DNA from 4 places in the Bradyrhizobium sp. USDA 3256 genome. Region 4 is predicted to be linked to each of the others. Evidence: predicted binding sites of a transcription regulator. Region 4 holds the regulator's gene; each other region holds the start of a gene.

What was found. The regulator HrcA, encoded in region 4, represses chaperone genes, less so after heat shock. The targets are predictions, from matches to a motif close to GTTAGCACTCNCNNNNNGNGAGTGCTAAC.
Region 1: a site for HrcA is predicted at 2,795-2,823, ahead of groES (co-chaperone GroES). Genes of this name have one in related genera too.
Region 2: a site for HrcA is predicted at 3,114-3,142, ahead of ACVWY5_RS03745 (co-chaperone GroES). Genes of this name have one in related genera too.
Region 3: a site for HrcA is predicted at 2,732-2,760, ahead of groES (co-chaperone GroES). Genes of this name have one in related genera too.

Annotation. Positions count from the first base shown of each region.
Region 1 covers NZ_JBSSAE010000002.1:1,234,285-1,239,498, reverse strand. Annotated here, with positions in the region: gene groL (chaperonin GroEL) at 694-2,319, opposite strand; gene groES (co-chaperone GroES) at 2,368-2,682, opposite strand; gene ACVWY5_RS07525 (PRC-barrel domain-containing protein) at 4,472-4,828, opposite strand; gene greA (transcription elongation factor GreA) at 5,041-5,214, opposite strand, start outside.
Region 2 covers NZ_JBSSAE010000002.1:433,987-439,200, forward strand. Annotated here, with positions in the region: gene ACVWY5_RS03725 (MarR family transcriptional regulator) at 1-14, opposite strand, end outside; gene ACVWY5_RS03730 (antibiotic biosynthesis monooxygenase family protein) at 114-482, shown strand; gene ACVWY5_RS03735 (hypothetical protein) at 514-804, opposite strand; gene groL (chaperonin GroEL) at 900-2,546, opposite strand; gene ACVWY5_RS03745 (co-chaperone GroES) at 2,723-3,019, opposite strand; gene ACVWY5_RS03750 (hypothetical protein) at 3,338-3,856, shown strand; gene ACVWY5_RS03755 (hypothetical protein) at 4,086-4,364, opposite strand; gene ACVWY5_RS03760 (hypothetical protein) at 4,553-5,032, opposite strand.
Region 3 covers NZ_JBSSAE010000002.1:4,247,076-4,252,289, reverse strand. Annotated here, with positions in the region: gene ACVWY5_RS21895 (hypothetical protein) at 1-28, opposite strand, end outside; gene groL (chaperonin GroEL) at 691-2,331, opposite strand; gene groES (co-chaperone GroES) at 2,374-2,688, opposite strand; gene ACVWY5_RS21880 (usg protein) at 3,084-3,374, shown strand; gene ACVWY5_RS21875 (cupin domain-containing protein) at 3,475-4,041, shown strand; gene ACVWY5_RS21870 (NupC/NupG family nucleoside CNT transporter) at 4,285-5,214, opposite strand, start outside.
Region 4 covers NZ_JBSSAE010000002.1:7,831,182-7,836,395, forward strand. Annotated here, with positions in the region: gene ACVWY5_RS38895 (VOC family protein) at 32-457, shown strand; gene grpE (nucleotide exchange factor GrpE) at 507-1,112, opposite strand; gene hrcA (heat-inducible transcriptional repressor HrcA) at 1,279-2,367, opposite strand; gene rph (ribonuclease PH) at 2,538-3,251, shown strand; gene rdgB (RdgB/HAM1 family non-canonical purine NTP pyrophosphatase) at 3,263-3,898, shown strand; gene hemW (radical SAM family heme chaperone HemW) at 3,885-5,042, shown strand.

The sequences.
Region 1 (5,214 bases), 6.6 Mb from region 4:
GTTCGTTAGCCTTCGTCTCGCAGTCCAAGGCGAGCGTCAACAACCGACCCTTGGCCGCGCTATCGCAATCTCAGAGGCTTGTCGCCGAAGCTCTTTGGCCTTTCAAAAGGCGCGCGACTTCTGTCGGCATCACCACAGGTTAATAGCACAGGGTCTTTGCCCAAAGTTCCTGCGCTACTTTCCACTTCAACGGCGGTCAGCTAAGGGTCGGACATCGTTGGGTCCGATCCTGCCCAGGTTGCAGGATGCTCCACGGCGTCACGTTGGGCGACATCAGTATGTCGATCCTCAGCCTTGGAGCTTTCGTTTCCCACTGCATTCAGCGGATTGACTCGAGGTACGCAATCGGCGGCGATGGCCGAACGTCAGCGGGTATTGCGGTCGTTCTGGGCGGACTATTCAGCCCCCAAGCAGCCAGAGATGGCATCGCCAGCGCCGATGCCAGCGACGCCGTCAGAAGACGGCGCCATAAGCGCTGTGTGGAGTTCTTGCGCTTCTCCGCACGAGCGGAGCCAATGGTGTGATCCATGATCATCTCATCCTCCTGTCGTTAATATTAACCCATGCGATGGTTACGAAGCTTGAGACCGCGTGCGAGCAGCGGCGTCTGTATGCCCTCCTATCTATCTTCGGTTTCCTTGATCGGCAAAAATCGCGCCCAGCCGCCACGCAAGCGGCCGGGCGCGGCTCCTGTCAGAAGTCCATTGGTGGCGCGGCCGTTGAAGCAAGCTCAGCTTTCTTGGGCTTGTCGGCCACCAGCGCTTCGGTAGTGATCAACAGCGAGGCCACCGAAGCCGCATCCTGCAGGGCGGTTCGCACGACCTTGGCCGGATCGATCACACCGGCTTTCACGAGGTCCTGATATTCGCCGGTCGCCGCATTGAAGCCCCAGCTATAGCTGCTGCTTTCGAGGAGCTTGCCGACGACCAGCGAGCCGTCCTCACCCGCATTCTGGATGATCTGCCTGGCCGGGACCTGGATCGCGCGACGAACGATGTCGACGCCCGCCTTCTGGTCCGAATTTGTCGTTTTGATACCATCGAGCGCCTTCAGCGCACGCAGCAACGCCACGCCGCCACCGGGAAGGATGCCTTCCTCAACAGCAGCACGTGTCGCGTGAAGGGCATCGTCGACACGGTCCTTGCGCTCCTTGACCTCGACTTCGGTTGCGCCGCCGACGCGGATGACCGCCACACCGCCCGCCAACTTCGCCAGCCGCTCCTGCAGCTTCTCGCGATCGTAGTCGGAAGTGGTCTCCTCGATCTGGGCCTTGATCTGCGCGACTCGCGCCTCGATGTCCTTCTTGGCGCCGGCACCGTTGACGATGGTCGTGTTCTCCTTGTCGATCACAACCTTCTTCGCGCGGCCGAGCATGTTGAGCTTTACGTTCTCGAGCTTGATGCCAAGGTCCTCGGAGATTGCGGTGCCGCCGGTGAGGATCGCGATATCCTCAAGCATCGCTTTGCGACGATCGCCGAAGCCCGGCGCCTTCACGGCCGCGACCTTAAGTCCGCCACGTAGACGGTTGACGACAAGCGTCGCAAGGGCTTCGCCTTCAACGTCCTCGGCCACGATGAGGAGCGGCTTGCCGGATTGGACCACCCCTTCGAGCAGCGGCAGCATCGACTGCAGGCCGGACAATTTCTTCTCGTGGATCAGGATGTAGGGATCTTCGAGCTCGACACGCATTTTCTCGGTGTTCGTAACAAAATAGGGCGAGACATAACCGCGGTCGAACTGCATGCCCTCGACCACCTCGAGCTCGGTGTTGAGGTGTTTGGCCTCCTCGACCGTAATCACGCCTTCATTGCCCACCTTCTGCATCGCATCGGCCAGGAAACGACCGATCTCGCTGTCACCATTGGCGGAGATAGTGCCGACCTGAGCGATCTCGTCATTAGACGTGACTTTCTTCGCGTGGGTCTTGAGGTCGTTGACGATGGCGTCGACCGCGAGATCGATGCCTCGCTTGAGATCCATCGGGTTCATCCCGGCCGCGACCGATTTCGCGCCTTCCTTGACGATGGCTTGCGCCAGAACAGTCGCCGTGGTCGTGCCATCACCGGCGAGGTCGTTGGTCTTCGACGCAACCTCGCGCACCATCTGGGCGCCCATGTTCTCGAACTTGTCTTCGAGCTCGATCTCCTTGGCGACAGTAACGCCATCCTTGGTAATGCGCGGCGCGCCAAATGACTTCTCGATCACCACGTTGCGCCCCTTCGGGCCGAGGGTGACTTTCACCGCATTCGCCAGCGTGTCCACGCCCCGCAGCATGCGCTCGCGGGCCTCGGTTGAAAATTTGACTTCCTTGGCAGCCATGATCCTGATCTCCTTTCTATTCGATGACTGTCAGCTTCTTTTGCGACCTTACGCCGCCTTCTTCAGCTTGCCGTGGTGTTCGACGACGCCGAGAAGATCACTCTCCTTCATGATCAGCAGATCCTGGCCATCGATCTTCACCTCGGTGCCTGACCACTTGCCGAACAGGACTCGATCTCCGACCTTCACGTCGAGCGGGACCAACTGGCCTTGTTCGTTTCGCCCGCCGGGACCCGCGGCGATGACCTCGCCTTCTTGCGGCTTCTCCTTTGCTGTGTCGGGAATGATGATGCCGCCGGCGGTCTTTTCCTCGGCGTCGATGCGGCGCACGAGCACGCGGTCGTGCAATGGACGGAAATGGATGCACATCCTCCTTAATGGGTGTAGCGATGTCATAGACCGGGGCCGGAACCGGCCCCCGGCGGGAAAGGAATTAGGTTCGTGGCAGGGGGCTTCAAGAGGGCGGTCAAAAAATTTTGGCAGTCCATTTGGTCGACTGCTAAACTACTATCGATGGCGACCTTCGACGCTTCGCGACGCCTCACCGCTGCCGCAGGTTCGTGCAAACTGTAAACGACCGTCATTCCAAGTAGTCCGGAGGGTCGGCTTGCCCGGCTTGAGAAGCTCAGGAAGCTTTCCGCACAAGTGCAAGGCGTGCCTGAGGACCGATGCGTGAAGTTGGGCGCCGACCCGGGCGAGCTTCATGGATTCGTCCAGAGGATCCTGCCATCAATCCGGCAATTCCGGCTGTGGACCGAGAGCAGGACAGAAACGGTTCGTCAACGTACTTCGTCCCCTCCGTGGATCTTCATGTGGTTTGAGCCTTGGACGAGGAGCATCTTCCTTGTCCTGACCGGCGGCACCCTTCAGGAGGTCGTGCTCCTCGATTTGCTGCCGGCGACGATCGGCAACAGCTGGGTCAAAAGCACCTCAACCTTGTTGGGGCGTCGTAGAGATGATCTGCCTCAGGCCGCGCGCCGCCGCCCGGCCGGACGCTCTACTGCGAGCCGGTCTTGAAAAATGGGCCAGCTCTCCTAAGTCGATCGCCGCCGAATCCCATGTGGGATTGGCGAGCTCCGAGGATTTGTTCCTCGCACAATGTTAGTTGCAGGAGGATGGGACAATGAAGACCCCTTATTTGCCGTCTTGGCCCCACTGGAACGAGATCATCCCAGGCATGGTGAGGCAGCTGAGCTGGCTCTCCAGTTCGTTCAAAGACTGGCTTACCAGGCTTCAGGCTTGGAAGAGCAAACGCTAACCGGGAGGGCAAGCTATGCGTCGTTGGCTCGTTGCGTCCGCCCTCTTGGCCGCAGCGTCTAGCATCACTCAGGTTGCGGGCAAGGAACGGGCGCTCCCGAAGCAGCAAGTTCAGCCCACCGCAACGCTTCGCGCCAGCCGTCTGACGGAACGATCGCTCGCCGGAGGATCGATGCGAAGCGCCTCAACGGGACATCGGATTTCCGCGCGAAGGACCTGATCCGCGATATTTGCAGGGGGTGCTCGTCCTAAATTGCGAGCATGGGCAGCGCAGTTTCATCGCGCGGATTTGGTCGCGCGATGATCGTTCGAGATATTTGCAGGCGCGCCGTTGGAAGCGAACGATGTCCGTTCAATCTGCCGCTTAAACGCTCGTTCAAAAACGTGAAAAGTGGCCATCCGCTTGAACCTCCGGCGCGCGTCGGCGTTTGTAGCCTTTTTAGTCAGGAGGATCTTATGAAGGGGAAGGCTGCTCTGATCGCCATTGCGGCTTTGGCTTTCACGCCGAGCGCAATGGCAATGCCGAATGGCCTGCCGCAGGCGCATCAGATTGCCAAGAGCAAGCCCAACGCTGAGCAGGTCCGCTGGATCTGTAATCCGTGGGCCGATGCTGGTGGCGTCCGACGTTCTACGGCGCCTACGCCTATTATCCGCCGCCCCCGGTTTACTATCGGCCCCCGGGCTTTTACGTCGGCCGGCCATGGTGGCACCGCCGCTGGCACCATTGGTAGTGACCGTCAACGGCACCGGAAGGTCTTTCCGGCCGTTGACGAAACAACGGCAGGATCGCCAACTCGAGTGCAATCCGGCACCACGCGCCGAGCTAGTTTGACATGGCTGGCGCAGGCCGAGGGGAGCGGTTTCGGTGCGCCTCAAGCGCCTTCCCAATATGGAGCTACGCTTTGTGGAAGCGGTGCAATGCCGCTTCCTGCGTGCGGTCACCCCAGTCAAAATCCTCGTCGGCTCGGAACGACGGTGCGCGCCTCAACTCGTCGTCCTCGATGTCGAGCTCGCAAGAATCGAGCTTTGGATTGTAGCGCAACCGGCCCCAAGGCAAGGGAATCAGGTTGGTGCGGGAGCCGAAAAGCCCGCCAACACTGAGCACGGCATACAACAATTTCCCCGATGCCTTGTCGATCATCAACCACTCGATGTGACCAAGCACGGCACCATTGGGCCATCGCACTGCCATGCCCACGACGTGATCGCTTGCGATGAGTTGATGTGGTCCAGTCGTGGCCTTGACCATCATCTCGCCCTCCATCACTTGAGATGAAGCTTTGGCATGAGTTGGCTTCTGTTATCCTCGCCCATTGTCTTCTTGAGTTCAGTGGCGAACCCATAGTTTCGTGGCAGGCACCGCATCAGCCGAGGCCCCTTCGACAACAGCAGGCAGCACGACGGATTTTCGGCATCGATGCCGACAAATGCAGTCTGCAACTACGTAGTCGGTCATGCGCCGCTCTACTCGCTTCGACCGCCCTCAAGCCACTCGACCTTTTGGATCATATACGTCTTACCGCCGCCCGGTGTCTCAACGAAAACGGTTTCACCTTTGCTCTTACCGATTAGAGCCCTGGCGATCGGTGAAGTCACGGAAATCCTGCCAGCGCTTGCGTTTGCCTCGGGCTCGCCAAC
Region 2 (5,214 bases), 7.4 Mb from region 4:
CTTGCATTAGGCATTTGTCACCATGTAAACGTGTTGACATCATAATGTCAATATCTATATGTATCGCATCAGCGCGAAATGACATCATAACACCATATCGAACGGAGCCAACCATGCCGCAGATGCGCCCCCTGGACCCCGCTTTCCCGATCGACCGCCAGCTCGCGGTCGATGCCAGCAACGTCGTGCTCGTCAACCTCTTCACCCTCGATGCGGCCGACGAGGACACCTTTCTCAAGGCCTGGCAGGACGACGCCGCCATCATGAAGCGGCAGCCGGGTTTCATCTCGACCCAGCTGCACCGCGCGATTGGCGACAGCCCGGCCTATCTGAACTACGCGGTCTGGGAATCCACCGCCGCCTTCCGCGCCGCCTTCATGAACCCCGAGTTCAGGGCCAAGCTCTCGGCCTATCCCGCCTCGGCGGCGGCCTCGCCGCACCTGTTCCAGAAGGTCGCGGTCCCGGGTGTTTGCGTGGGGTAACAGCCTGTCAGGCCGTCGCGTCAAGGATCGCTCAGCTGCGGACCAGCATGCCGACCCCGAGCGTGGCGGCAGCGGCCAGAAACGAGATGTCCAGAAACCGCAGCGGCGCCTTTGGACGATGACCGACAGAACCGGAAATGACGTAATAGACGCCATAACCCGCGCCGAGGACGGCGAACGTCAACGTTTGCTTGATCCAGAACGTCAGAACGACCGCAAAATCATCGATGCTGTTCGAGGAATAGGTGCCTAACGCAAGCAACGCGCCGATCGCGTAGAACAGCACAAGCGTCAACGTCAGTGATTTGGCGTCGCGGGACATCAGATGATCCTTGCACCCCGATCGTAATCAAACTGCAAAAAAGAAGGCCGCCCGGAGGCGGCCTTCGATTGCGATGCGGATTGCGCGGGTAAGGCTTAGAAGCCGCCCATGCCGCCCATTCCACCCATGCCGCCGCCGCCCGGCATTGCCGGCGCTGCGTCCTTCGGCAGTTCGGCGACCATGGCCTCGGTGGTCACGAGCAGACCGGCCACGGAGGAGGCGTCCTGCAAGGCGGTGCGCACCACCTTGGCGGGGTCGATGATGCCCTTGTCGACCATGTCGACATAGTCCTCGGTCTGCGCGTCGAAGCCGAAGGTCTCCGACTTGTTTTCGAGGATCTTGCCGACCACGATCGAGCCCTCGACACCGGCGTTCTCCGAGATCTGGCGGACCGGAGCTTCGAGCGCCTTGAGCACGATGTTGATGCCGGCTTGGACGTCGGCATTCGGGTTGGTGAGCCGGCCGACCGCCTTCTTGGCGCGCAGCAGCGCGACGCCGCCGCCGGGCACGATGCCTTCCTGCACCGCGGCGCGGGTCGCGTTCAGCGCGTCCTCGACACGGTCCTTCTTCTCCTTGACCTCGACCTCGGTCGCACCGCCGACCTTGATCACCGCAACGCCGCCCGCGAGCTTGGCAAGGCGCTCCTGCAGCTTCTCGCGGTCGTAGTCCGAGGTGGTCTCCTCGATCTGCGCCTTGATCTGGCCAACGCGGGCGTCGATGTCCTTCTTCTTGCCGGCGCCCTTGACGATCGTGGTGTTCTCCTTGTCGATCACGATCTTGCCGGCGCGGCCGAGCATGTTCACCGTGACGTTCTCGAGCTTCATGCCGAGGTCGTCGGAGATCAGCTGACCGCCGGTCAGGATCGCGATGTCCTCCAGCATCGCCTTGCGGCGATCGCCGAAGCCCGGCGCCTTGACGGCGGCGACCTTGAGCCCGCCGCGCAGGCGGTTGACGACCAGGGTCGCCAGCGCCTCGCCCTCGACGTCCTCGGCGAGGATCAAGAGCGGACGGCCCGACTGCACCACGGCTTCCAGCACCGGCAGCATGGCCTGCAGACCGGACAGCTTCTTCTCGTGCAGCAGGATGTAGGCATCCTCGAGTTCGGCAGTCATCTTCTCGGCGTTGGTGATGAAGTAGGGGCTGAGGTAGCCGCGGTCGAACTTCATGCCCTCGACGATATCGACCTCGGTCTCGAGCGACTTGTTCTCCTCGACGGTGATCACGCCCTCGTTGCCGACCTTCTGCATTGCCTGCGCGATCATCTTGCCGATCGCGGCATCGCCATTGGCCGAGATGGTGCCGACCTGGGCGACTTCGGACGAGGAGGCGACCGGCTTGGCGCGCTTCTCGATGTCCTTGATCACGGCCGATACTGCCGTGTCGATGCCGCGCTTGAGGTCCATCGGGTTCATGCCGGCGGCGACCGACTTGGCGCCCTCGCGGACGATGGCCTGCGCCAGCACGGTCGCGGTGGTGGTGCCGTCACCGGCGGTGTCGTTGGTCTTGGAAGCAACCTCGCGCAGCATCTGCGCGCCCATGTTCTCGAACTTGTCGTCGAGCTCGATCTCCTTGGCGACGGTGACGCCGTCCTTGGTGATGCGGGGAGCGCCGAAGCTCTTCTCGATGACGACGTTGCGGCCCTTGGGGCCGAGCGTCACCTTCACGGCGTTGGCGAGCACGTCGACACCGCGCAGCATGCGGTCGCGGGCGTCTCCGGCGAATTTTACGTCCTTGGCAGCCATTGATTTGAACTCCTGGAATGTTTCGGTGCGGGTGCCGGCATCTGCGATCGTCGTTGCCGGGCTTGACCCGGCAATCCATCGTCCTTGCGAGAATCTTGCGAAGATTGATGGATGCCCGGGTCAAGCCCGGGCATGACAGCTAGAGGGTGCGGCGGGTTCTGGAATTGCCGGCCTTATTACGCCAGCACGCCCATGATGTCGGACTCCTTCATGATCAGGAGCTCCTGGTTGTCGAGCTTGACCTCGGTGCCCGACCATTTGCCGAACAGCACGCGGTCGCCGACCTTGAGGTCGATCGGGATCAGCTTGCCGGCCTCGTCGCGGCCACCCGGGCCGACGGCGACGATCTCGCCCTGGGACGGCTTCTCCTTCGCCGAGTCCGGAATGATGATGCCGCCCTTGGATTTCTCCTCGGCATCGATACGCTTGACCACGACGCGGTCGTGCAGGGGGCGGAAGGTGGATTTAGCCATGACGTTCCCTCTTGGAGGCTCGGTTTCAGGTCCGGTTCATCGGGACCGGCGTTGGATGCCGGCCCGGTCGGCGCTGGGCAGGACGCCCGACGCTTTTAGCAATCGTGGTGCAAGAGTGCTAATTGTGGGCCGGGAAATATGGCTTGGCGCAGTTTCTGTCAAGCAAACGGGTTAAGGCCTTGGTGAGGCCAATATAGGATGGTGGACCAGAAACCAAATCGTAGCGATGACGTAATTTTGTCAGACGTCATTGCTCCGTCTTAAGTTTTACGCTTGGCTGCGGGACGGGTGCGGCCGGGACATAGTCGGGGGATGCATATGATCAGGTCATTCAACGCGCGATTGGTCGCACGGTTCGCGGCTGTTTCGGCGCTGACGACACTCTTGGGGGCGTGCGGCAGCATGAGCCTGCCGTCGTTGTCGTCGAACCCTGAGCCGGCGCCGGCCGAGCCGGGGGTCGCCCCCGAAATGCCCGCGAGCATCCGCGCCGACGAGATCGTCGGCCGCTGGGGTCTCGCCTCGTTCCAGAATCCCGCCGATCGCGCCCGCACCGAGGCCGCCGCGCGCGGCCAGTGCAAGCAGCCTTACGTGATCGGCGCCGGCCAGAACGGCGGCGTGATCATGCATCTGGCCGACCAGGCCACCCCGCAGGAACTGCGGCTGAAGGGTTCCCCGAGCGGCAAGAACTATATCGGCCCGCCAGGACCGACGCCCGGCGAGCAGGACCGCGAGATCGTCTCGTTCGACGGCCGCGTCATGATCACCCGCTTCGTCGACAAGGACGCCGGGGTCCGCTACGGCAACATGGTCTATGTCCGCTGCGCCCCGAGGGCGTGAAAGCGAGCGATCAGTTTTCGACCGATCTACGGCCGCACAGCCGGTTCGCCTCTTCCCTTGTGGGAGAGGCCGGATTGCATCGTCAGATGCAAAGCGGGTGAGGGTCTTCCTCCGCGCGTGACCCTCTCTCATTTGCTGGCTCGCGGATAGAACCCCTCATCCGGCGCGGATTGCGTCCGCGCCACCTTCTCCCACAAGGGGAGAAGGCAAGGAGACCCGCAACACTACCTTATCGCCGCACGCCAACCCGATTGACGCCGCCATTCAAATTGCCGCCCGCATTGTGGCGGACCGCAGCGCGCGCCACCGGACGAGGCCTGAGCACAACGCCTGCCCGCGCCACGCAGCCTGCCGGATAACCGACATACGTGCAGTAGATCACCGCGTTGGCCGGTGCTGGACTGAGAGCGGCGCCTGCAAACCCCAACATCAGGCTCGCTGCTATTCCCGCAAACGTCACTGACTTGGTCGAAACAATGTTCGTCCGACGCATGGTGATCCTCCTCATCGCACGTGAACCGAAGGTGATGGAGCCCGCTTCAGATGCGGCCCAAGGTATCGTCAGTGGCAAGGGGGGAGGCGATGTTGACGTAGATCAACGCCGCGCGCGACCCGTCGCCGCGTGAGATCGATCTGCTTCATCGTGAAAGAGGGCGGCTCGTTGAGCCGCCCTCTTGCGGTGGCGTTGCGCCGGTTTCACTGACAGACGTACATGCGGCCGTCAGCCATCTTGGTCATCGTGCCAGGCTCGCAGCCGATACCATTGGCTGCCTTGTACTCCGTCCATCCGGCATAGCCGTAATACGGGCTTATCCTTTGGTAGGCTCGTGCCGGATAGTAGGGCTGGCCAAAGTAGGGATCCGTCTGGGCGGCATACGAATTGGTCCAATCGTTTGTGCCCCAGCCGGAATAGGCCGGCGCAGTAGCGGCAGCCGCAGCGACAGCTGCCGTAGCGGCGACGCCCGCGCCAACCCCGTATCCGTAGGCGGCGCGCCGGGTTTGACGACGCGCAACGCCCGCGACGCTCACGGGCGTCAGCGGTCGGCCCACACGCGCCTGGGCGCTTTCGACCGAAGCCGAAATGCCGCCCTGCTCAGACCAGGTGACGGAGAACAGTGTCGCACAAACGAAAGTCGAGAGCGCAATTGCAGTATTCCTGACAATTCCTTGCGTCATGTTCAATCTCCGGTGTTGAGTACTCCAGTGGCTCCCCCCAAAATCAGTGATCTGATAACAAGGCGTACGCGATCGGCGCGAATGAAAGAGATCCGCCGCTGATCGTCACAGCTGCAAAAGGCGGCCTCGCGCTTCGGCAGCGTGCGAAAGATGGCAGTCCGCCCTCGTTGGATACGCACGGC
Region 3 (5,214 bases), 3.6 Mb from region 4:
GCGGACATCTGACCATCACCATGCCCATGAGCGCCTCCCTCCCATATTGCCTTTTGCTTTTTGCCGTTTGCCTTGCAGAATAGTCCGGCCGGTTGGATTGGCCCCAGATCGGTGCGCGGGGTAGTTGGGGGGGCATCGCGCACCTGCGGCGGTTGACGGAGCATCGGGCAGTGGGGGCTGCATGCTCTCGTCACGGGGCTTCTTCCAACCGGCCAGGTCCCTCCTTGAACGAATCCTCGATGTGACTTCAACGCCGCTTCTTCAGGCGGCTCGGCTGAGAACCTTGTCGCTTTCGCTCACTGCACTGCCTCCCTCGCAAGTGAACGCATTCTCCGCAACGCTTGCTCGCGTCACGGGAGCTGACGCTCCGTGCTCAATTCAGATTTTTGAGTGAACTTCGATCTCGTCCCGAGCTTACTGTGCGGGACGCTGACGACACTGTCGGTTCGGTTTGCGACTCTCGCACGAAATTTTTTTTGAAATTGTCAACTCAGACCAACGTATATTTACGGAGAGTGTTGTGCATAACGTGCATGCTGTGAGCAGCGTAAGGCTCTGCATCAGTGCGAGGTTGTGGACGTATTCGCATCGGCCGCGCTGCGGTAAGTCGCCCGGCGAGCCTGCCCCAAACAAAAACCCCGGCATCGCTGCCGGGGTTTTGCATTTCGTAGATTGCCTTGGATGGCTGGATCAGAAGTCCATGCCGCCCATGCCGCCGCCCGGAGGCATCGCGGGGCCGCCGGCGTTCTTCTTCGGCAGCTCGGCAACCATCGCTTCCGTGGTGATCAAGAGCGCGGCAACCGAGGCAGCGTTCTGGATCGCGGTGCGCACGACCTTGGTCGGGTCGATGATGCCCTTCTTGACGAGGTCGGCATAGTCGCCGGTCTGGGAGTCGAAGCCGTAGTTGTAGGTCTTGTTCTCCAGGATCTTGCCGACGATGACCGAACCGTCTTCACCGGCGTTGATCGCGATCTGGCGAGCCGGAGCCGACAGCGCCTTGCGCACGATCTCGACGCCGGTCTTCTGGTCGTCGTTCTTGGTGCGCAGGCCCTTGAGCTGCTCGGAGGCACGGAGCAGGGCGACGCCGCCGCCCGGGACGATGCCTTCCTCGACAGCCGCGCGGGTCGCGTGCATCGCGTCATCAACGCGATCCTTGCGCTCCTTCACCTCGACCTCGGTCGCGCCGCCGACGCGGATCACCGCGACGCCGCCTGCGAGCTTGGCGAGACGCTCCTGCAGCTTCTCACGGTCGTAGTCCGAGGTGGTCTCCTCGATCTGCGCCTTGATCTGGGCAACGCGGGCGTCGATGTCGGCCTTCTTGCCGGCGCCGTTGACGATCGTGGTGTTCTCCTTGTCGATCATCACCTTCTTGGCGCGACCGAGCATCTGCAGCGTGACGTTCTCGAGCTTGATGCCGAGGTCTTCCGAGATGGCCTGGCCGCCGGTCAGGATCGCGATGTCCTGCAGCATGGCCTTGCGGCGATCGCCGAAGCCCGGAGCCTTGACGGCCGCGACCTTCAGGCCGCCACGCAGGCGGTTGACGACGAGGGTGGCAAGGGCTTCGCCTTCGACGTCCTCGGCGACGATGACCAGCGGCTTGCCGGTCTGCACCACGGCCTCGAGCAGCGGCAGCAGCTCGTTCAGCGAGGAGAGCTTCTTCTCGTTGATCAGGATGTAGGCGTCGTCCATCTCAACGCGCATCTTGTCGGCGTTGGTGACGAAGTAGGGCGAGATGTAGCCGCGGTCGAACTGCATGCCCTCGACGACGTCGAGTTCGGTCTCGAGCGACTTGGCTTCCTCGACCGTGATGACGCCCTCGTTGCCGACCTTCTTCATGGCGTCGGAGAGGAACTTGCCGATCTCGGCATCGCCGTTGGCGGAGATGGTGCCGACCTGGGCGATCTCCTCGTTCGAGGTGACCTTCTTGGAGTTCTTCTGGAGGTCCGCAACGACGGCTTCGACCGCGAGGTCGATACCGCGCTTCAGGTCCATCGGGTTCATGCCGGCGGCGACCGACTTGGCGCCTTCCTTCACGATCGCCGCGGCCAGCACGGTCGCGGTGGTGGTGCCGTCGCCGGCCGCGTCAGCGGACTTGGAGGCGACTTCGCGCACCATCTGGGCGCCCATGTTCTCGAACTTGTCCTCGAGCTCGATCTCCTTGGCGACGGTGACGCCGTCCTTGGTGATGCGGGGAGCGCCGAACGACTTCTCGAGCACGACGTTGCGGCCCTTCGGGCCGAGGGTCACCTTCACCGCATTGGCGAGGATGTCGACGCCGCGCAGCATCTTGTCGCGCGCCTCGACGGAGAATTTGACTTCTTTAGCTGCCATCTGAGTTTTTCCTTGAGAGAATGACTGGAGGGAAAGAGGCGCTTAGGCCGCCTTCTTCTTGGAAGCGGGGACGTCGAGCACGCCCATGATGTCGCTTTCCTTCATGATCAGCAGGTCTTCGCCGTCGATCTTGACCTCGGTGCCCGACCACTTGCCGAACAGGACACGGTCGCCGACCTTGACGTCGATGGGGATCAGCTTGCCGGCTTCATCGCGGCCGCCCGGGCCAACGGCGATGACTTCGCCCTGCGAGGGCTTTTCCTTGGCACTGTCCGGAATGATGATGCCGCCAGCAGTCTTCTCTTCGGCGTCGATACGCTTGACCACGACGCGGTCGTGAAGCGGACGGAATTTCATGCAGTCCTCCTAAACATTTGTAGATGCTGTAGATTTTTGGAGAGTTAGCAGTCCAGTCCAGCGAGTGCCAGACTGGTTGGGCAGGAGATAGGCCAAGCCTTGGCGGCGGGCAAGTGCCTCTAGCAGAAAAATTGGCACTCGTGAGTGCGGTCTGCCAGAAGGATGCCGAGATCATTTCGGCATCCTTAATGCCGCCCGAGAGGGGGCGCCGGGGCTATTAGCAGATGCGGTAAGCTGCTGCCAACGCAAGAAATTTCAACAACCTATTAAACATTTAGGCTTGAGATGGGTTAGTCGCGTGCGTCACATTTCTCTCATGTGAGCGCATCCATTGCCGGTGGTCCGGCGGGGGAGGTCGGCCACCACGTGAATGCGCTCCGTCACAGGAGGTTGGCATGGTCTCGCGAGTTGGTGGGGTTGTTTCCGACGATTTCCGGAAGCAGTTGCTGGGGTACGGGCTGACGACGGCGCAAATCCTCTATCGGATGCCTGATCATCCCTCGTTGCTGCAGACCTATGTCTGGCAGAACTACGACCTGTTTCCGAAATTTCCGGCGCTGCAGGATTTCCTCGCGTTCTGGCAAGCGAAGCTCGAAGGCCCGCTGTTTTCGGTGACGGTGGCGCATTCCAAGCTGGTCAAGCCGGCCGAGCTGCGTGCCGTCGACGGCGTGTTCCGGCTGCATTGACCGGGCAAGGGGGCAAAAGCGCGCTGTGCGCCTTTGCTCGCCTCGCGGCGCGCGACTTGTGTTAGCCTCTCTCCGTCACAAAAAGACGGGAGGCGAAACAATGGCCAAGAAGACGGCATCAAGATCGGCAGCCAAGACCGCAGTGAAGAAGAAATGGTCGGGGCTCGGCGCCGGCACCAGGAAATCGTCCGCGAAATCGTCCGCGCGCAAGACCATTAAGTCGAAAGGCCGCGTCCCGGCGGCGAAGAAGAGCGCGCCGAAACCTGCGACCAAGGCGCGGCCGAAACAGCGCGTTGCGATCAGCCATCACCGCGAAGACGACTTCAAGGCCGACGGGCTGCGCGCTTACGCCAAGTACCGCGACCTCGGCATCGCTGCCGCCTCGCATGGCCTCGCGCAGGCGCACGTCATCCGGCTTCAGGGACCGTGCAACCCCGATGAAGTGTCGAAGTTGCACTTCCACGATGTCGACTTCCAGATGGTCTATGTGCTCAAGGGCTGGGTGAAGACCTACATGGAAGGCGAGGGCGAGACGCTGATGCAGCAAGGCAGCGCCTGGACCCAGCCGCCGCGCATCAAGCACATGATCCTCGACTACTCCGACGACGTCGAACTGCTGGAGGTGATCCTGCCGGCCGAGTTCAAGACGGTGGAGCTGAAGGCGTAGGCTTTTCGCGGCCGTCATGGCCGGGCTTGACCCGCCATCCATCCTGCTTCGAAAGATTCTCCTTGGCCGATGGATGCCCGGGTCATAGGCGAGCGGAAGCGACGCCGTCCTTCGGACGGCTATGCCCGGGCATGACGACCTGGTCGAAATTACGTAGCCCGGATGCAGCGAAGCGAAATCCGGGGCTTCCATACGCGGCCGAACCGTCCCGGATTGCGCTGCGCTGCATCCGGGCTACTGCGGCTACGGCTGCGTCAGCATCCCCACGATCGCGCCCATCAGGCAGGTCGTCAGCGTGCCCGAGACGATCGACTTCAGCCCGAGCGCGTTGATCTCGTCGCGTCGCTCGGGCGCCATGATGCCGAGGCCGCCGATCATGATGCCGAGGCTCGCGAAATTGGCAAAGCCGCACATCGCGTAGAGCATGATCAGCCGCGAGCGTGGATCGAGCGCGTCGGGGCCGAGCTTCGACAGGTCGACATAGGCGATCAGTTCGTTCAGCACGGTCTTGGTGCCCATCAGGCTTCCCGCCGTGATCGCCTGCGGCCAGGGCAGGCCCATCAGCCAGCACACCGGCGCCATGACGTAACCAAGCAGGCGCTGCAGCGAGATCTTCGCGCCGCCGATCTCCGGCAGCAGGCCGATGATCGCGTTCGCCAGATACACCAGCGCGACCAGCACCAGCAGCATCGCGATGATGTTCATCAAGAGCTCGAGCCCGGCCGCCGTGCCCTTCACGATCGCGTCCATCGTCGACGACACCTGGATATCGGGATTGTCGAGCGATCCGCCGGTGCGCTTGTCCGACGTTTCCGGCACCATGATCAGGCTCACTAAAATTGCGGCCGGCGCGCCGAGCACCGAGGCGATGACGAAATGCGCGGCCGCATCCGGGATCAGCGGGGCCAGCAGCGTCGCATACAGCACCAGCACCGTGCCGGCGATCCCGGCCATGCCGCCGGTCATCACCAGAAACAATTCGCTGCGGGTGAGCTGCGCCAGATAGGGGCGGATGAACAGCGGCGCTTCGACCATGCCGAGGAAGATATTGGCCGCGGTCGAGAGCCCGACCGCGCCGCCGACGCCGAGCGTGCGCTCGAGCAGCCAGGCCATGCCGCGCACAACAGGCGGCAGCACGCGCCAATAGAACAACAGCGTCGTCAGCACGCTCAT
Region 4 (5,214 bases):
ATGGCGCCGTCAGCCAAGGAGGTGAGCGACCATGACGCACGACATCGAACCGCCCCGCATCTACCCGACCCTGCGCTGCAAGGACGCCGAGGCGATGACCAATTGGCTCACGACGGTGCTTGGGTTCAGCGAACACGTCGTCTACCGCGATGGCGGCGTGATCCATCACGCCGAGCTCGCTTACGGTTCCTCGATGCTGATGCTGGGCCAGAGCCGTGACGACGCATATGGCAGGCTGGTCGGCGACCTCGACCACCGCCGCACCGACTCGATCTATATCGCCATCGACGATCCCGACGCGCTGCACGCGAAGGTCAAGGCTGCCGGCGCCAAGATCGAGATGGAACTGCGAGACACCGACTATGGCAGCCGCGACTTCGCCTGTCGCGATCCGGAAGGCAATCTCTGGAGCTTCGGCACCTATTGGCCGAAGGCACACGAGAAGCCGCGACCGTGAGCCCGCGCAATCCGCGAGCTCACAAACGGGCAGCCGGGATCGGGACGGATCAGGCGGTGATGTCGGCGGTCGGGGCGGCCTTGGCGCCGCCCTTGGAGACGCCGACCAGGGCCGGACGCAGGATGCGCTCGCCGATCATGTAACCGGCCTGCACGACCTGCACTACGGTGCCCGACGGCACCGACGGATCAGGCACCTCGAACATCGCCTGCTGGAAGTTCGGATCGAACTTCTCGCCGATCGGGTCGAACTTCTTGACGCCGTTCTTCTCCAGCGCGTTGAGCAGCGAACGTTCGGTCAGCTCGACGCCTTCGATCAGCGCCTTCAGGCCGGGATCGGCGGCCTCCTTGGTCTCGGCCGGCACCGCGTCGAGCGCGCGCTGCAGATTGTCGGCGATATCGAGCACGTCGCGGGCAAAGCCGGTGATGCCGTAGGTCTTGGCGTCGGCGACCTCGCGGCGGGTGCGCTGGCGGAGGTTCTCCATCTCGGCCAGCGTGCGCAGCGTCCGGTCCTTCGCCTCGGCGAGTTCCTTGATCAGCGCCTCGGCCGATCCGGCCTCGGGCTCGTCAGGCATGATGTAGGGCTTCGAGACCACGGGCTCACCCGTCGGCGCCGAATTCTCGGTGTTGTCATTGGCCCGGTTCGGATCGGTCATGGCTTGCCTTCTCGAAAACTCGCGTCGGTTCAAATCTTGGGGATTGCTTGGCCGGGATATCGTGCTTTGGGCGGCGAAAATCAAGCGCAACATACCGGTCTCGGGAACTGGGATCTCCGGCTTGGGTGAAGAAAACCCGTCAAATGGAAGCGAAATCGCCCTCCGGTCAGCCGCCCAGCATCTTGCTGACGATGCGCGCGGCATAGTCCACCGTCGGGATCACCCGCGCATAGTTCAGCCGCGTCGGTCCGATCACGCCGAGGACGCCCACGATCCGCCCCTGGGCGTCGCCGTATGGCGCGATGATGGTCGAGGAACCCGACAGCGAGAACAGCTTGTTCTCCGAGCCGATGAAGATCCGCACGCCCTCGCCGCGTTCGGCGCGGCCGAGCAGATCGATCACGCCGCGCTTGGTTTCGAGATCGTCGAACAGCGACTTGATGCGCTCGAGGTCGTCGAGCGCATGCAGGTCCTCGAGCAGATTGGCGTGACCGCGCACGATCAGCTGGCGGTCCTCGTTCTTGCCGCCGGACCAGCTCGCGATGCCCGCCGCGACCACCTTTTGCGTGAGCTGATCGAGCTCGGCGCGGTTTTGCGTCAGTGCCGTCTCGAGCTCGAGCCGCGCTTCGGCCAGCGTCCGGCCGCGGATCCGCGCATTGAGGAAGTTGGTTGCTTCGGTCAGGGCCGAGGATGGAACACCCGGCGGCAGCGCCAGCACGCGGTTTTCGACCTGGCCGTCTTCGCCGACCAGCACGACCAGCGCCTTCTCCGGCTCGAGCCGCACAAACTCGATGTGCTTAAGCCGCGCATTCGACTTTTGCGTCAGCACCACCGCCGCGGCGCGGGTCAGTCCCGACAGCCGCGTCAAGGCTTCGCCAAGCGCGGCCTCGACAGATTGCGCGCGTCCGACGGCAGCAAGCTGGGTCTGGATCGATTGACGCTCGGCCTCGGTGAGGTCGCCGACCTGCATCAGCGCATCGACGAAGAAGCGCAGCCCGAGTTCGGTCGGCAACCGGCCGGCGGAGGTGTGCGGCGCATAGATCAGGCCGAGCTGCTCGAGATCCGACATCACATTGCGGACCGAGGCCGGCGACAGCGGTAATGCGATCAGGCGTGAAATGTTGCGCGAACCGACCGGCTCGCCGGTCGCGAGGTAGCTTTCGACGATTTGACGAAAAATGTCGCGCGAACGCTCGTTGAGCTGGGCGAGCCCGGCATGCGGCGCGATCAGGCCAATCGGATCGTGGTGAGTCACACTCCAGTCCCTCACAATTACTGCATAATTTGTCGATCCGGGAGGCCGATGACAAGCATGCATTCGGCCCCCTCGTACCGGACCATACCGGGGCCGAAAACCCTTGCCGCTGCCCCTTCCCGCTCCTACAAGCACGGCCAGCCAATTTTCTCGGATTTCTGGAGGATTTCATGCGGCCAAGCCGCCGTGCACCCGATGAACTGCGTCCCGTGTCGCTGGAACGCGGCGTCGTCAAATATGCCGAGGGTTCCTGCATGGTGAAGTTCGGCGACACCCATGTGCTGGTGACCGCCACGCTGGAAGAGCGGTTGCCGCCGTGGCTGAAGGGACAGGGCCGCGGCTGGGTCACCGCCGAATACGGCATGCTGCCGCGTGCCACCCTGGAACGCACCCGCCGCGAGGCCTCGGCCGGCAAGCAGGGCGGCCGGACGGTCGAGATCCAGCGGCTGATCGGCCGCTCGCTGCGCGCGGCGGTCGATCTTGAGGCGCTCGGCGAACGCCAGATCACGGTCGATTGCGACGTCATCCAGGCCGACGGCGGCACCCGCACCGCCTCGATCACCGGTGCCTGGGTGGCGCTGGCCGACTGCATCAACTGGATGAAGACCCGCAACATGCTGAAGGCCAATGTGTTGCGCGACAATGTGGCGGCGATCTCCTGCGGCATCTACCAGGGCACGCCGGTGCTCGATCTCGACTATGCCGAGGATTCCGAAGCCGACACCGACGCCAATTTCGTCATGACCGGTGACGGCCGGATCATCGAGGTGCAGGGCACCGCCGAGAAGACGCCGCTCTCGGAAGGCGAATTCCTGGCGCTGATGGCGCTGGCGCGCAAAGGTGTCGCGCGTCTGGTCGACTTGCAAAAGATCGCGGTGGCGTAGTCAGATTGGCCATGCACCGCCGAATCACCGGAAAGCTCGTCATCGCCACCCATAATCCCGGCAAGCTTGCCGAGATGCGGGAACTGCTGGCGCCGCACGGCGTGGAGGTGGTGTCGGCCGGCGAGCTCGATCTCGCCGAGCCCGAGGAGACCGGCGACAATTTTCGCGCCAACGCGGCGATCAAGGCGATCGCGGCTGCGAAGGCGACCGGACTGCCCGCCTTCGCCGACGATTCCGGCCTCGTGGTTGACGCGCTCGACGGCGCGCCCGGGATCTACTCGGCGCGCTGGGCCGGCGAGGGCAAGGACTTCATGGCGGCGATGACGCGGATCGAGCGGCTGCTGCAGGAACGCGGCGCCACCGCACCGGACCGGCGCAAGGCGCACTTTGTGTCGGCGTTGTGCGTGGCCTGGCCCGACGATCATCTCGAGGAGGTCGAGGCCCGCGTCGATGGAACCCTGGTCTGGCCGCCGCGTGGCAGTGCCGGCTTTGGCTACGATCCGGCTTTCCTGCCGGATGGCTACACGCGGACCTTCGGCGAGATGACCAGCATCGAGAAGCACGGCCTGCCGCCGCTCGGGCTCGGCCTGTCGCATCGCGCCCGCGCCTTCGTGAAGCTCGCGGAGATCTGCCTTGAGCCACGCTGACCGAGAAGCCTTCGGCGTCTACGTGCACTGGCCGTTCTGCCTGTCGAAATGCCCGTATTGTGATTTCAACAGCCACGTGCGGCATGCGCCGGTCGACGAGGAGCGTTTCGTGCGCGCGTTCGCCCGCGAGATCGAGACGACCGCCGCGCGCGTGCCGGGGCGGCAGGTGTCCTCGATCTTCCTCGGCGGCGGCACGCCGTCGCTGATGCAGCCGCAGACCGTCGGTGCCGTGCTCGATGCCATCGCCAAGCACTGGACGGTGGCGCGCGATGTCGAGGTCACGCTCGAGGCCAATCCGACCAGCGTCGAGGCGACGCGCTTTCGCGGCTATCGCGCAGCCGGCGTCAACCGCGTCTCGCTGGGCGTGCAGGCGCTCGATGACGCCTCGCTGAAGGCGCTGGGCCGCCTGCACACCGCCCGCGAGGCGCTCGACGCGGTCGCGATCGCGCGCGCTGCGTTCGACCGTTACTCGTTCGATCTGATCTATGCCCGCCCCGACCAGACGCCGCGGATGTGGGCCGATGAACTGAAGCAGGCGATCTCGGAAGCGGCCGAGCATCTGTCGCTCTACCAGCTCACGATCGAGGAAGGCACGCCGTTCTTCGGACTGCATGCCGCCGGCAAATTGCAGACGCCGGATGAAGCGACCGCGCGCGCGCTCTACGACGTGACGCAGGAGGTCTGCGCCCGCGAGGGATTGCCGGCCTATGAGATCTCCAATCACGCCCGCGCCGGCGCGGAGTGCAAGCACAACCTCGTCTACTGGCGCGGTGAGGAATATGCCGGCATCGGCCCCGGCGCACATGGAAGGCTCGACATCGATGGCGTCAGGCACGCGACCGCAACCGAGCGGCGCCCCGAGGCTTGGCTGTTGAACGTCGAGGAGCGCGGTCACGGCGTTGTCAGCGATGACAGCCTCAACAGCGAAGAGCGCGCCGACGAGTTTCTGCTGATGGGGCTGCGGCTCGCCGAGGGCATCGATCCCAAGCGCTATGCGAAGCTCTCCGGCCGCCAGCTCGACCCGCACCGGATCGCGACGCTGCGCGAGGAAGGCGCGATCGCCGTCGACGCCGACGGACGGCTCCGCGTGACCAAGTCGGGATTCCCGGTGCTCGACGCGGTCGTTGCGGATCTCGCCGCCTAAAGCATGATGAGATTAGGTTGAATCGTCATCGCGACTTAGCTCTTTGTTTGAGCATGATCTTTTCGGAAAACCGCTTCGCACTTTTCCGGATCATGCTTTAGGTGCACGCTGCCAAAATATCGAAAACAACCCCATGCAAAGGAGCCGGCGGGTGCCGGCGCTCGACAAGGCA